Regions from separate parts of the Sphingobacterium sp. 2149 genome, predicted to be linked through region 2. Evidence: riboswitches for the same ligand, from Rfam matches in the RefSeq annotation. Region 2 holds a riboswitch; each other region holds the start of a gene.

Region 1 (3,283 bases), on a different contig from region 2:
AACTAGGCGTCGCTACCGGTGAAGGATTCTATACCTATCCCAATCCAGCCTATCAATCGCCAGACTTTTTGAAGTAGTTGACTGGCTTTCAAAAGAACGCGACTTCAATAAACAGCTGGTGCATGATATTGCAAGGTAACGGATAAATAAGACTTGTTGCACAGCACATAAAAAAGGCCTTTCAAATCGTGATTTGAAAGGCCTTTCTCGATGGTATAATAATAGATTATCCGTATAAGGAATCTTCTATTGCATTCCACAGCTGGATTCTTTTTTGTAGCGCAATTTTACTAATCTCTTTCATTTCGGCCCATTTAACCTCATCGTCCTTCGCAAGATCTGTTATCATCTGCATGGCCAATGGACCGTGTTCGTCGCCATCTAAATCAATATGCCGTTGAAAATAATAAATAAAACTGTCTAAATTGGCTGTAGGGAAATTCCCTTTAATTTCTTCCAAAATAGACGTAAACATTCCGGGGATGAGGTCTTCACGTCCAAAGGTAAATGCCGCCGCAATTTTATGCACTTCACCCTCAGCTATTACTTCGAATGTAAAATTCAGAAAATCTTTGATTCGCTTGTCCAATGTTGTCAATGCTATAGCATCGAATATATTATCCGATTTTTTGGCATTGGCAATAAATTTATTGATCAAATGGAGGTCGGCTCCCATAGCAGACATTGCGTCGAGATACATCTCAAAATGGCTTAATCGACGTCCATCGATATATTCATCCGACTCCTCTGCCAATACAATTTCATTAATCAAATAGCGCGTTGAAGGATGTTCACTGGCGAACCATGGAAGTGTGGTACAGGTTAATTTGATCTGTAAAGCTTTTAATAAAGACATAAAATCCCATACAGCATACACATGCCCTTCGGTAAAAGAACGTAAATTTTTGATCGTTTTGATTTTACGGTATAAAGGGTGTTGCAATAATACTTCGCGTTCGGTAGCAATGTATTCGTTAATTTCCGCAATTCTATTCATGCCGCAAAAGTATTGTGTTCTCTCTGCTTTTTAAAGTATTTTCGATGAGATTACAGTAACATGATAAATTTCCCAATCAGCTAACCGCTTTATACCCAAATCAAAGTCAAAGCGACCAGCTTGTTTTGCTGCTGTTTTCGATTATCAGCGTTTAATAGCAGTAAAGACAAAAAAAATTTTATTATAAAAAATAATCTACTATATTTGTAGAGTATTCAGAATTGCATGATGCAATACCAACCGAGTGAAGGCACCGCGGTGGTAAATTAATACGGGTTTCGACCAAAATAAACGTTACACAACGGTTATTTTCCCAAAGTAATCTGGATACAGTTTATGGTTTAATCCTTTAAATTTTTAAATTGTATGGCTACAACAACAAATCTTTACCAACACTTACTGGAAAAATTCAGTTATTATTCAACAGATGAACTGATCCAGCTCAACAACGACACCATTTTAGGACAAGGCTGGGGATCATCGAAAGCTACCTTCAGAACAGCTTTGATCAGTACATTCTCCAAAAGGGGGCTTGATCTTTCTAATATTATTTCCAAGGAAGACGGCTTTACGTCGGTGAAGCAGGTGCCTGTCCGTCTGGAACAAAATGTTTTGATTCCTTTACAGTAAAGCCCTATAAACTCAAAAAGAGTAGGCCTAGCCTACTCTTTTGTCAATGAGTGGTGATATCTTAATGTATGATTGAGCGAATGGGCTGTTTGCCGAGCGTCGTCTTTGTAGGACGAGAGATCGTCGCAATTTTGAATTTCTGCCACATCCACTTTCTTTCTTACTTTGCTGATGACCTGATTTAATTCCGATTTCCAGTTGCCTGGATCGCCAAAATCGTCCATCCAATTTTTGTTGATAAACTTTTTGTAGTTCAAAAGCAAAATATACAATTCCTCACCACTACCGGCGCGATTGATTGACGTGCGCCAGTTCTCTAATTTTTCTTTAAAACTCATAACCAGCAATATATAAAAAAAATACGACTTGACCAAATATTCCCGATTTTTACCTTGCGTATTGACCAAGATCTGACAGGTCAACCCTCTATTTGTCGGGGTTGATAGAAATTCATAAAAACTGTTATCTTTATTCACTGCAGCCTGAGCGTTTAAACGGCTGCAATTTAGTTGAATACATGAGTATGCGATATTTTGATTTTGAAAACAGTAAATACGGCTTTCCCTTAGCGATGGATGCCCATCGGTTTGAGGACAATACCGACCTGATTTTTGAAGCCGAACCACACACCATCAACTTTTTTGAGATCATGTTTTTTGAACAGGGAAGCGGGGTGGCATATACCAATGAAAAACGTATTGATCTATGCCCAGGAACCATTTTATTCGCTTTTCCCAATCAGATCAAGCAATATGAATTTGATAAAAATAGCGTCAAAGGATTCCATTTAATCTTCAAACCTGAGTTTTTGGAATCGTTCTTTCAGGATAAGACACTTGTATATAAACTACCCTATTTTTACAACTATTCATTTGCGCCCTATATTGTCGCAGCAACTCATGATTTCGAGGTATTTAAAATCCTGCTCTCCGAAATTGTTTTTGAAATCGGGACATTTCGATCCGATAGCCTCAACATGACCCGATCGTTTCTTGCGAGTATCTTGCTCCGCCTGGACCGGCGATTTCGTGCATTTCACCATATCGCTAATGACAGTTGCAACAATAATTTACTCACCAGATTCAAAATGCTCATGGAGGAGCACGTCAATTCCAACCTCAACTGCAATCAATACGCGGACTTACTGAAAATACACCGAAATGAACTGAATCGTCAAATTAAAGCTTACACAGGCCACAGTCCAATCAACCTAATCCAACACCGAAAAATACAGGAGATTAAACAGCGGCTTCTGCTAGACGAGCAGTCTATCGCACAAATTGCCGTTGAACTTCATTTTAGTGACCCTAATAATCTTTCCCGATTTTTTAAAAAGATGACCGGCTGTTCTCCTTCTACCTACAAGCAGAACATGCAAAATGATAGTTTTTCATAAACTTGTGATAGCTATTCAATAAAGCAAGGGGCTTAACTTTGTGTAGATCGTCGTTCAATTCGTGAGGTGGCGGTCTCCATTTTAAGATTCATCAGCTGGATACGCGTATGTTATCGCGCTACACACTTGAAAAAATATGCTAAAACTACTACTACTCTCTTGTTCACTTTACGGACTGTTTACTTCATCTTACCGTATTACCGGCCGTTTGGTTGACCATCAGTACAATCCCGTTGGATATTTTATTATTGAAACCTTTG
Region 2 (3,283 bases):
GTACACCTACTACAAACGCTTTTAAGGTACCTTTCGCACTCACCTGAGTTGCTTTTCTGAAATAGACCACCATCGCTATCGCTGGGATAGCCAAAAGATTCAATAAATGGACTCCAATAGAAAGCCCCATAACAAAACCGATAAATACCAGCCAACGATCACTACCTTCTTCATCAGCACGAGCTTCCCATTTTAATATCCCCCAAAACACAACTGCTGTACACAAGGACGACATCGCATAAACTTCGGATTCTACGGCCGAATACCAAAATGAATCGCTGAAACTAAATGCCATTGCACCAACAATTCCTGCGCCGAAGATCTGCAAGCAGTTGGATAAAGGTGCGTATTTGTCTTCGCGGAGTATCTTCTTGGCAATTGCTGTTATCGTCCAAAATAAAAATGTAACCGTAAGCCCGCTGCAAATTGCCGATCCGATATTCATCCAATAGGCGATTTTACCTGCATTACCCAAAGCCAAGTTTGAAAATACATTCTGAATCAGAAGAAACAATGGTGCCCCAGGTTGGTGTGCTACTTCCAGCTTGTAAGCACAGGCAATGAATTCACCACAATCCCACCAGCTTACCGTCTTTTCCACGGTAGCAATGTATACACATGTGGCAATGAGTCCGCAAGCAAAACCCAGTAGAGAATTTATTCTGTTGTACGTCATAAGGTCAATTGGTCTTCTATTAAAATCCTTTTTAGGACTTTAAGTTAAAAAGTTATCCTGATTCCAATATGTTAATTAACACTATTTAACACAAGTACCTGACAATAAACACACTGACACTTGCACGCACGCAAATGACTCCGTTACCAACACGACGACTCGGCTATAAGGTCAATTATAGGATATCTTAACAATGAAAAAGGGAGCTTATCAGCTCCCTTTCGCGGGTATTTTTATGAGTTAGGCTAGTTTTTCTACAATTTTCTTTGTTGGACCCGGATTACTCATCGTATAGAAATGTAAAACCGGAGCACCAAACTTGATCAGCTCCTGACATTGTTGTACTAACCACTCTTCTCCGACTTGTCTGACGTCGGCATTCGTTTTACATTCCGAAACAGCATCGCTCAGTTCTTCTGGAATATCGAGATGAAATATTCGTGGTAAGGTCACGAGCTGCTTTTTAGTTGTCAGTGGCTTTAATCCTGGAATAATAGGCACATGTATTCCATTATCTCTACATTTAGTAACAAATTCCTTATATTTTTCGACATTAAAGAACATTTGAGTTACAATAAATTCCGCCCCCATATCGACTTTTTGTTTCAGATATTTAAAGTCAGTATTAAAATTTGGCGATTCAAAGTGTTTTTCGGGGTAACCTGCTACACCGATGCAAAAATCAGTCTTTTCCGATGTGACAATATCCTCATGCAGATACTTTCCTTTATTCATATCAGCAACCTGTTCCAATAGGTCTGTTGCAAAAGCATGTCCACCATCCGTCGGAATAAAATCAGCATCGCCCTTACGTGCATCTCCGCGCAATACTAAGACATTATCTATACCCAGGAAGTTCAAATCGATCAGTGCATTTTCGGTTTCCTCCTTAGTAAAACCACCACATATCAAATGGGGCACAGCATCAACTTTATATTTATTCATGATTGCTGCACATATCGCCACTGTCCCAGGACGTTTGCGATAGGAAACGCGTTCCAGTAATCCACTTGCATGCTCTTTATAGATATAATCTTCCCGGTGGTAAGTTACGTCGATAAAAGGAGGTTTAAACTCCATCAGTTCATCCATGGTTTTAAAAATACTTTGGATGCCCTGCCCTTTCGCCGGTGGCAATAGCTCAAAAGAAAATAATGTTTTTCCTTTGGCATTCTGGATATGATCGATAATCTTCATTAAAAAACTGTTTTTTAGTTTGGTTGGCTTATATCGAAACGCACACGTCGAGGAATCGTTTATCTTCATGTAACTTATCTTTCCCACATGGAGTAGGGTAGAATTTAGCACCTTGAACAATACAGGTTGCTAAGGCTTCAACGGGTCTATTCCCTCGGCCTTTCTCTATAAGCGTTGCTAATATCGTTTTAAAAAATCAAAAGACAAAAATATTTTTTCGAAAAGACTAAAATGGCACCGAAAATAGGGCAATAAGACCTTTGGGCTCTGCTTACACGCAACAAAAGAAATGTATGCACCACCAAAAAATGTTAAAAAAACAGGCGAAAGTAAGGATCGAGAATCATTGGCTAAAGATGCGCTGCCAGGGAATTCCGTAGATTTTTGAGATAAAATGTGATTAATAAAAGTCCTGTTACGTGGTATTCCTCTTTCGATGCATATTTAAAGCCATCAAATAAATAGCGATAGGCGATCAATGCATCTTGTTCATTGTAAAACAACTCTTTCCAAGATTCCGGCACATCTGTCCACGCCTTGAGCACAATACCGTTCTCAGCATAAATAATTGGCGATTCAACACCATCCATTCGATAATCGTGATGTGTACCAGAACTTGATATATGTTGAAAGTAAGCGATGGAATAATCAACAAAATTCAATGCCCTCGCCTTGACCTCCTTTTCACTTTCTGCTCTTACGGGAGCATTCCGCCACAAATTCACTTGACTGTCAAATTTGCTTGGTGTCTCGCGTATAGGGGTTTTATCTAAGGCAAAGTTGAGATAAAGTCTTTCGGTAGTAGGTACACGCGCTGAGTTAAACTGTGAAAAATCACCTCTTAGCTGAATAAAATCTTTTTTTACCTTAACAATATCCAATGCGATGCTACCTTTTTTCTCGTCGGTCAACTCTAATCTGTCACCATTGAATCTATACTTTCCGAAGAGTAATATATCGTCGAGCGCCAAGACAAAGCGGTCTTTATTATGGAGTGAGAGAAAGGACCGATATAAAGTAGGATCATTCCCATAGGTATTTGCCTCCACATTCTGGGGAGATTCTCTCTTAAGTTTATGATATTGCTCATTCGAATAGCCCAATATCATCTGATAATTACCTTCAGGAAACTCCTTTTTCTTTCCAAAGAAAGCACAAGAAGACAGTGAAAATAGGAATAGCAGGAGTAATAACGATTTCAAAATCAATTAATAATTATGGCAAAATAATATATGCCAATATAATAAATTACTGCGATAGTCTATGAAAGGCTATTCATTTATATAAGCCTAAGGATATACTTATTCTTTATACAGATCCACTAAGCCTTCTGGCAATTCAACTTCAATAATCTCCTCTTCGCCATCAATACCTAAGATCAAATCGTCCGAAAGTGGGAACATCAGCTCC
Region 3 (3,283 bases), on a different contig from region 2:
GTGGAAAAGAACCTATCGTTGTGGTAGGGAATGCCGGCAAATTAAATTTCGCTTGTTGCGCTGCTTTACGGTCTGCAAATGCTGAAGTACGTTTTGCATCGTCATCAGTGATATTGCTTGTACGTGTTTTAACTTCAGGTTTGTGAATTAATGGAGAAGTGCGACGGCTTTCAGCAGCAGCTTTGTTCGCTTCAAAACGTTTCGCTGTTTCCGCACCAACTTCGCCTTCTGCCAGTACAGCTAAGTCTTTCACTTCAGCTAATTTTTGTTTGGCAAAGGCTAACCAATTTTTTACTTCAGCAGGTAATGATTGTTCATTATGCTCATTATCTAGGTCAAAAGGAACATGCAATAACGATGAAGAAGGAGCCACCCAAACGCGGTCTTTTCCTAATGCATCAACTGCTTGCTTGATTTTAACCAATGACTTTTCGTAATCGTTTTTCCAGATGTTACGGCCTTCAACAATACCTAAAGATAATGTCAATGAAGCGGGAACTTTAGCTAAAACGGTATCCAGTTGGTTTTCACCACGGACAAGATCCAAATGTAAAGCATGAATAGGCAAATTAACCGCGATATCTTCGTTATCTTTTAACGCTTCGAAATAAGTGGTAGCGATTAATTTGATGTTTTTTGCTGCTGCAGCTAATTTTTCAAAAGTAGGCTGATATAGCGCTTTTACTTTAGCATCTAAATCCAATGCTAAGAAAGGTTCGTCAATCTGAACATATTGCGCACCAGCTTCAGCTAGTTTAGACAATATTTGCTCGTATACAGGGACAAGTTTATCCAATAAATCGATCCTGTCGAAGCCAGCTTCTTTTTCTTTACCGATTAATAGGTAAGTGATCGGACCAAGTAAAACTGGTTTAGTATCAATGCCCAATGATTTTGCCTCGTTGTATTCATTTAAGAATTTTTCAGAAGTCAATTTAAACTCTTGATCTTTTGTAAATTCTGGTACCATGTAGTGGTAGTTGGTATCTAACCACTTGGTCATTTCCATTGCTGTCACGTCGATGCCCTCTTGTTGGAAACCGCGTGCCATTGCAAAATATAAGTCTAAGCTGTAGTTGTTGTCTACTTTATTCAATAAGGAATGGTAACGGGCAGGAATTGCACCAACCGTAAGGGTTAAATCCAATACTTGATCGTAAAAAGAGAAATCATTGGAAGGGATTAAATCTATTCCAGCATCTTTTTGTGTTTTCCAATTGCCTTCACGTATTTTTTTTGCGGTGTCCAATAATTCCTCAACAGAAGATTTTTTAGCCCAATAGGCCTCATTGGCTTTTTTCAATTCGCGGAACGCGCCCACACGAGGGTAACCTAAATTGTTAGTCAATAACATAATGAATGTTTTTAATATTTTTTTTCAACTATATTTCTTGCTAGAGAGAGAAGGACACACTAGAATTTGGTGACTTCGGCTTATCATTCCCATCTACTAATGGGTAGAATTTAGCACCTTGTCAAGGGACAGGTTGCTAAGGCTTCATCGGGTCTATTCCCTCTGCCTTTCTCTATAAGCGATGCTAAGGTAGCGCAATTATTTTAAAAATGCAAATTTTTTATGAAAGTGCACCTATTTTTTATATTCTACTAAGAATGAAATTCTTTTTTTCTCTTCTTTTCATCGAATCATTCCTTTATTTCATAATTCAATGCATTACAGACAAAAAAATGGGAATGATCGTATGACTCATTCCCACTGTTTTTAGCTTACCAAAAGTTTGTAACCTTTTCCATGCACATTTACAATCTCAACTTTACTATCCTCTTTCAGGTATTTTCGAAGTTTACTGAGAAAGACATCCATACTTCTACCAGTAAAATAGTTGTCATCATGCCATATTTTTAATAAAGCCTCCTCTCTTGTCAATACATCATTTTTCTTTAGGCAGAGCAGGCGTAAAAGTTCAGCTTCTTTAGTCGATAGTTTCTGCATCTGCCCTTTATAGGAAATCTGCTGACTTGTGTAATCAAAGAAATAATCGCCAATTTCAAATTTGTCTGCAACTACCTCTTCTTCTTTATCCCGAACACTGCGTTTTAGCAGGGCATTGATGCGAAGTAACAATTCCTCAACCCGAAACGGCTTAGTGATATAATCATCCCCTCCAAGTTCAAAAGCTTCAGTTTTATCTTCCATCATACCTTTCGCTGTGGCAAAGATTATTGGAACAGTATTGTTTGTTTTTCTGATTTCACGTCCAACAGAGAAGCCGTCTTTCTTAGGCATCATGACATCGAAGATGCAGAGGTCATAGTTATTTTTCTTGAATTGGGATATTGCTTCATCACCATCTGTACATAGTGTGACGTCAAATTTTCCCTTTAATTCGAGATAGTCTTTTAAAAGATCCCCCAAATTAGGATCGTCTTCTGCTAATAATATCTTTTGCATAATGAATACTTTAATTTTAACGAATTCCCTTGATGCTGATAAATCAGCTTCCTCTACCTTTGAAATTCTTTTACAGAGGAAATATACAAAAAAGGAACCTTTTATTTTTTTGTAGGCAAAATTACTTCAAAGGTCGTGCCCTTATCTTTTTCGCTTTTAACCGTAATTTTTCCGTTCAGTCTCCTCAGAATATCTTGTACATAACTTAGACCAAGACCAAATCCTTTTACATTGTGGACATTGCCTGTCGGTATCCGGTAAAATTGGTCAAAAATCTTTTGCAGGTGATCTCGGCTCATACCGATACCGTTGTCAGCTATAGTGACCACAATACTATCACCGACGTTTTTTGATTGTATACTCACATGTAGATCACCTTTATTGTATTTAATTGCATTATCCAATAGGTTATAAAATACGTTTGAGAAATGCAGTTCGTCGCCAACGACGACATCTTTCGTGGCTGCCAGATCAATACTGAATTTTCCGCCAATATTTTGCATTCTCAGTTGCATACTGTCCGTAACAGCAGAAACAAGATCGTTAATATGAACATCTACCTGATCTAGTTTTAAGGTTTCTTTTTCTAATCGGGCTAAATCAAGTACACGTTCAATGTGATTTCCTAACCTAACGTTCTCGTCGTAGATGATATTGGCTAATTTTTGAACGCGTTTATGATCGGCATTGATATCGGGGTCCTTAAGCGATTCACTAGCAATCATGATAGTCGCAACTGGCGTCTTAAACTCATGTGTCATATTATTGATAAAATCGGTTTTCATCTCCGAAACTTTCTTTTGTCTAAAGATGATAATCAGCGTGTATGCAAAACACCCCACCAATAAAAAAAGTAGCGCAAGCATAGGCAAA

Evidence for each region. Region 2 has a riboswitch for S-adenosylmethionine ahead of metF (methylenetetrahydrofolate reductase [NAD(P)H]). Riboswitches for the same ligand answer to the same signal wherever they lie in the genome.
Region 1: another riboswitch for S-adenosylmethionine. It lies ahead of J2X77_RS10700 (5-oxoprolinase); the one in region 2 lies ahead of metF (methylenetetrahydrofolate reductase [NAD(P)H]).
Region 3: another riboswitch for S-adenosylmethionine. It lies ahead of metE (5-methyltetrahydropteroyltriglutamate--homocysteine S-methyltransferase); the one in region 2 lies ahead of metF (methylenetetrahydrofolate reductase [NAD(P)H]).

The regions. Positions count from the first base shown of each region.
Region 1 is NZ_JAVDTD010000006.1:202,973-206,255, forward strand. It holds gene J2X77_RS10690 (3-hydroxyacyl-CoA dehydrogenase) at 1-77, shown strand, start outside; gene J2X77_RS10695 (DUF3050 domain-containing protein) at 227-997, opposite strand; SAM-I-IV-variant riboswitch at 1,204-1,297, shown strand; gene J2X77_RS10700 (5-oxoprolinase) at 1,364-1,627, shown strand; gene J2X77_RS10705 (hypothetical protein) at 1,660-2,103, opposite strand; gene J2X77_RS10710 (AraC family transcriptional regulator) at 2,151-3,023, shown strand; gene J2X77_RS10715 (hypothetical protein) at 3,160-3,283, shown strand, end outside.
Region 2 is NZ_JAVDTD010000012.1:270,797-274,079, reverse strand. It holds gene J2X77_RS18485 (DUF2723 domain-containing protein) at 1-601, opposite strand, end outside; gene metF (methylenetetrahydrofolate reductase [NAD(P)H]) at 917-1,873, opposite strand; SAM riboswitch class I at 1,945-2,047, opposite strand; gene J2X77_RS18475 (hypothetical protein) at 2,224-3,075, opposite strand; gene rimM (ribosome maturation factor RimM) at 3,175-3,283, opposite strand, start outside.
Region 3 is NZ_JAVDTD010000008.1:182,703-185,985, forward strand. It holds gene metE (5-methyltetrahydropteroyltriglutamate--homocysteine S-methyltransferase) at 1-1,354, opposite strand, end outside; SAM riboswitch class I at 1,432-1,535, opposite strand; gene J2X77_RS13190 (response regulator transcription factor) at 1,721-2,410, opposite strand; gene J2X77_RS13195 (sensor histidine kinase KdpD) at 2,512-3,283, opposite strand, start outside.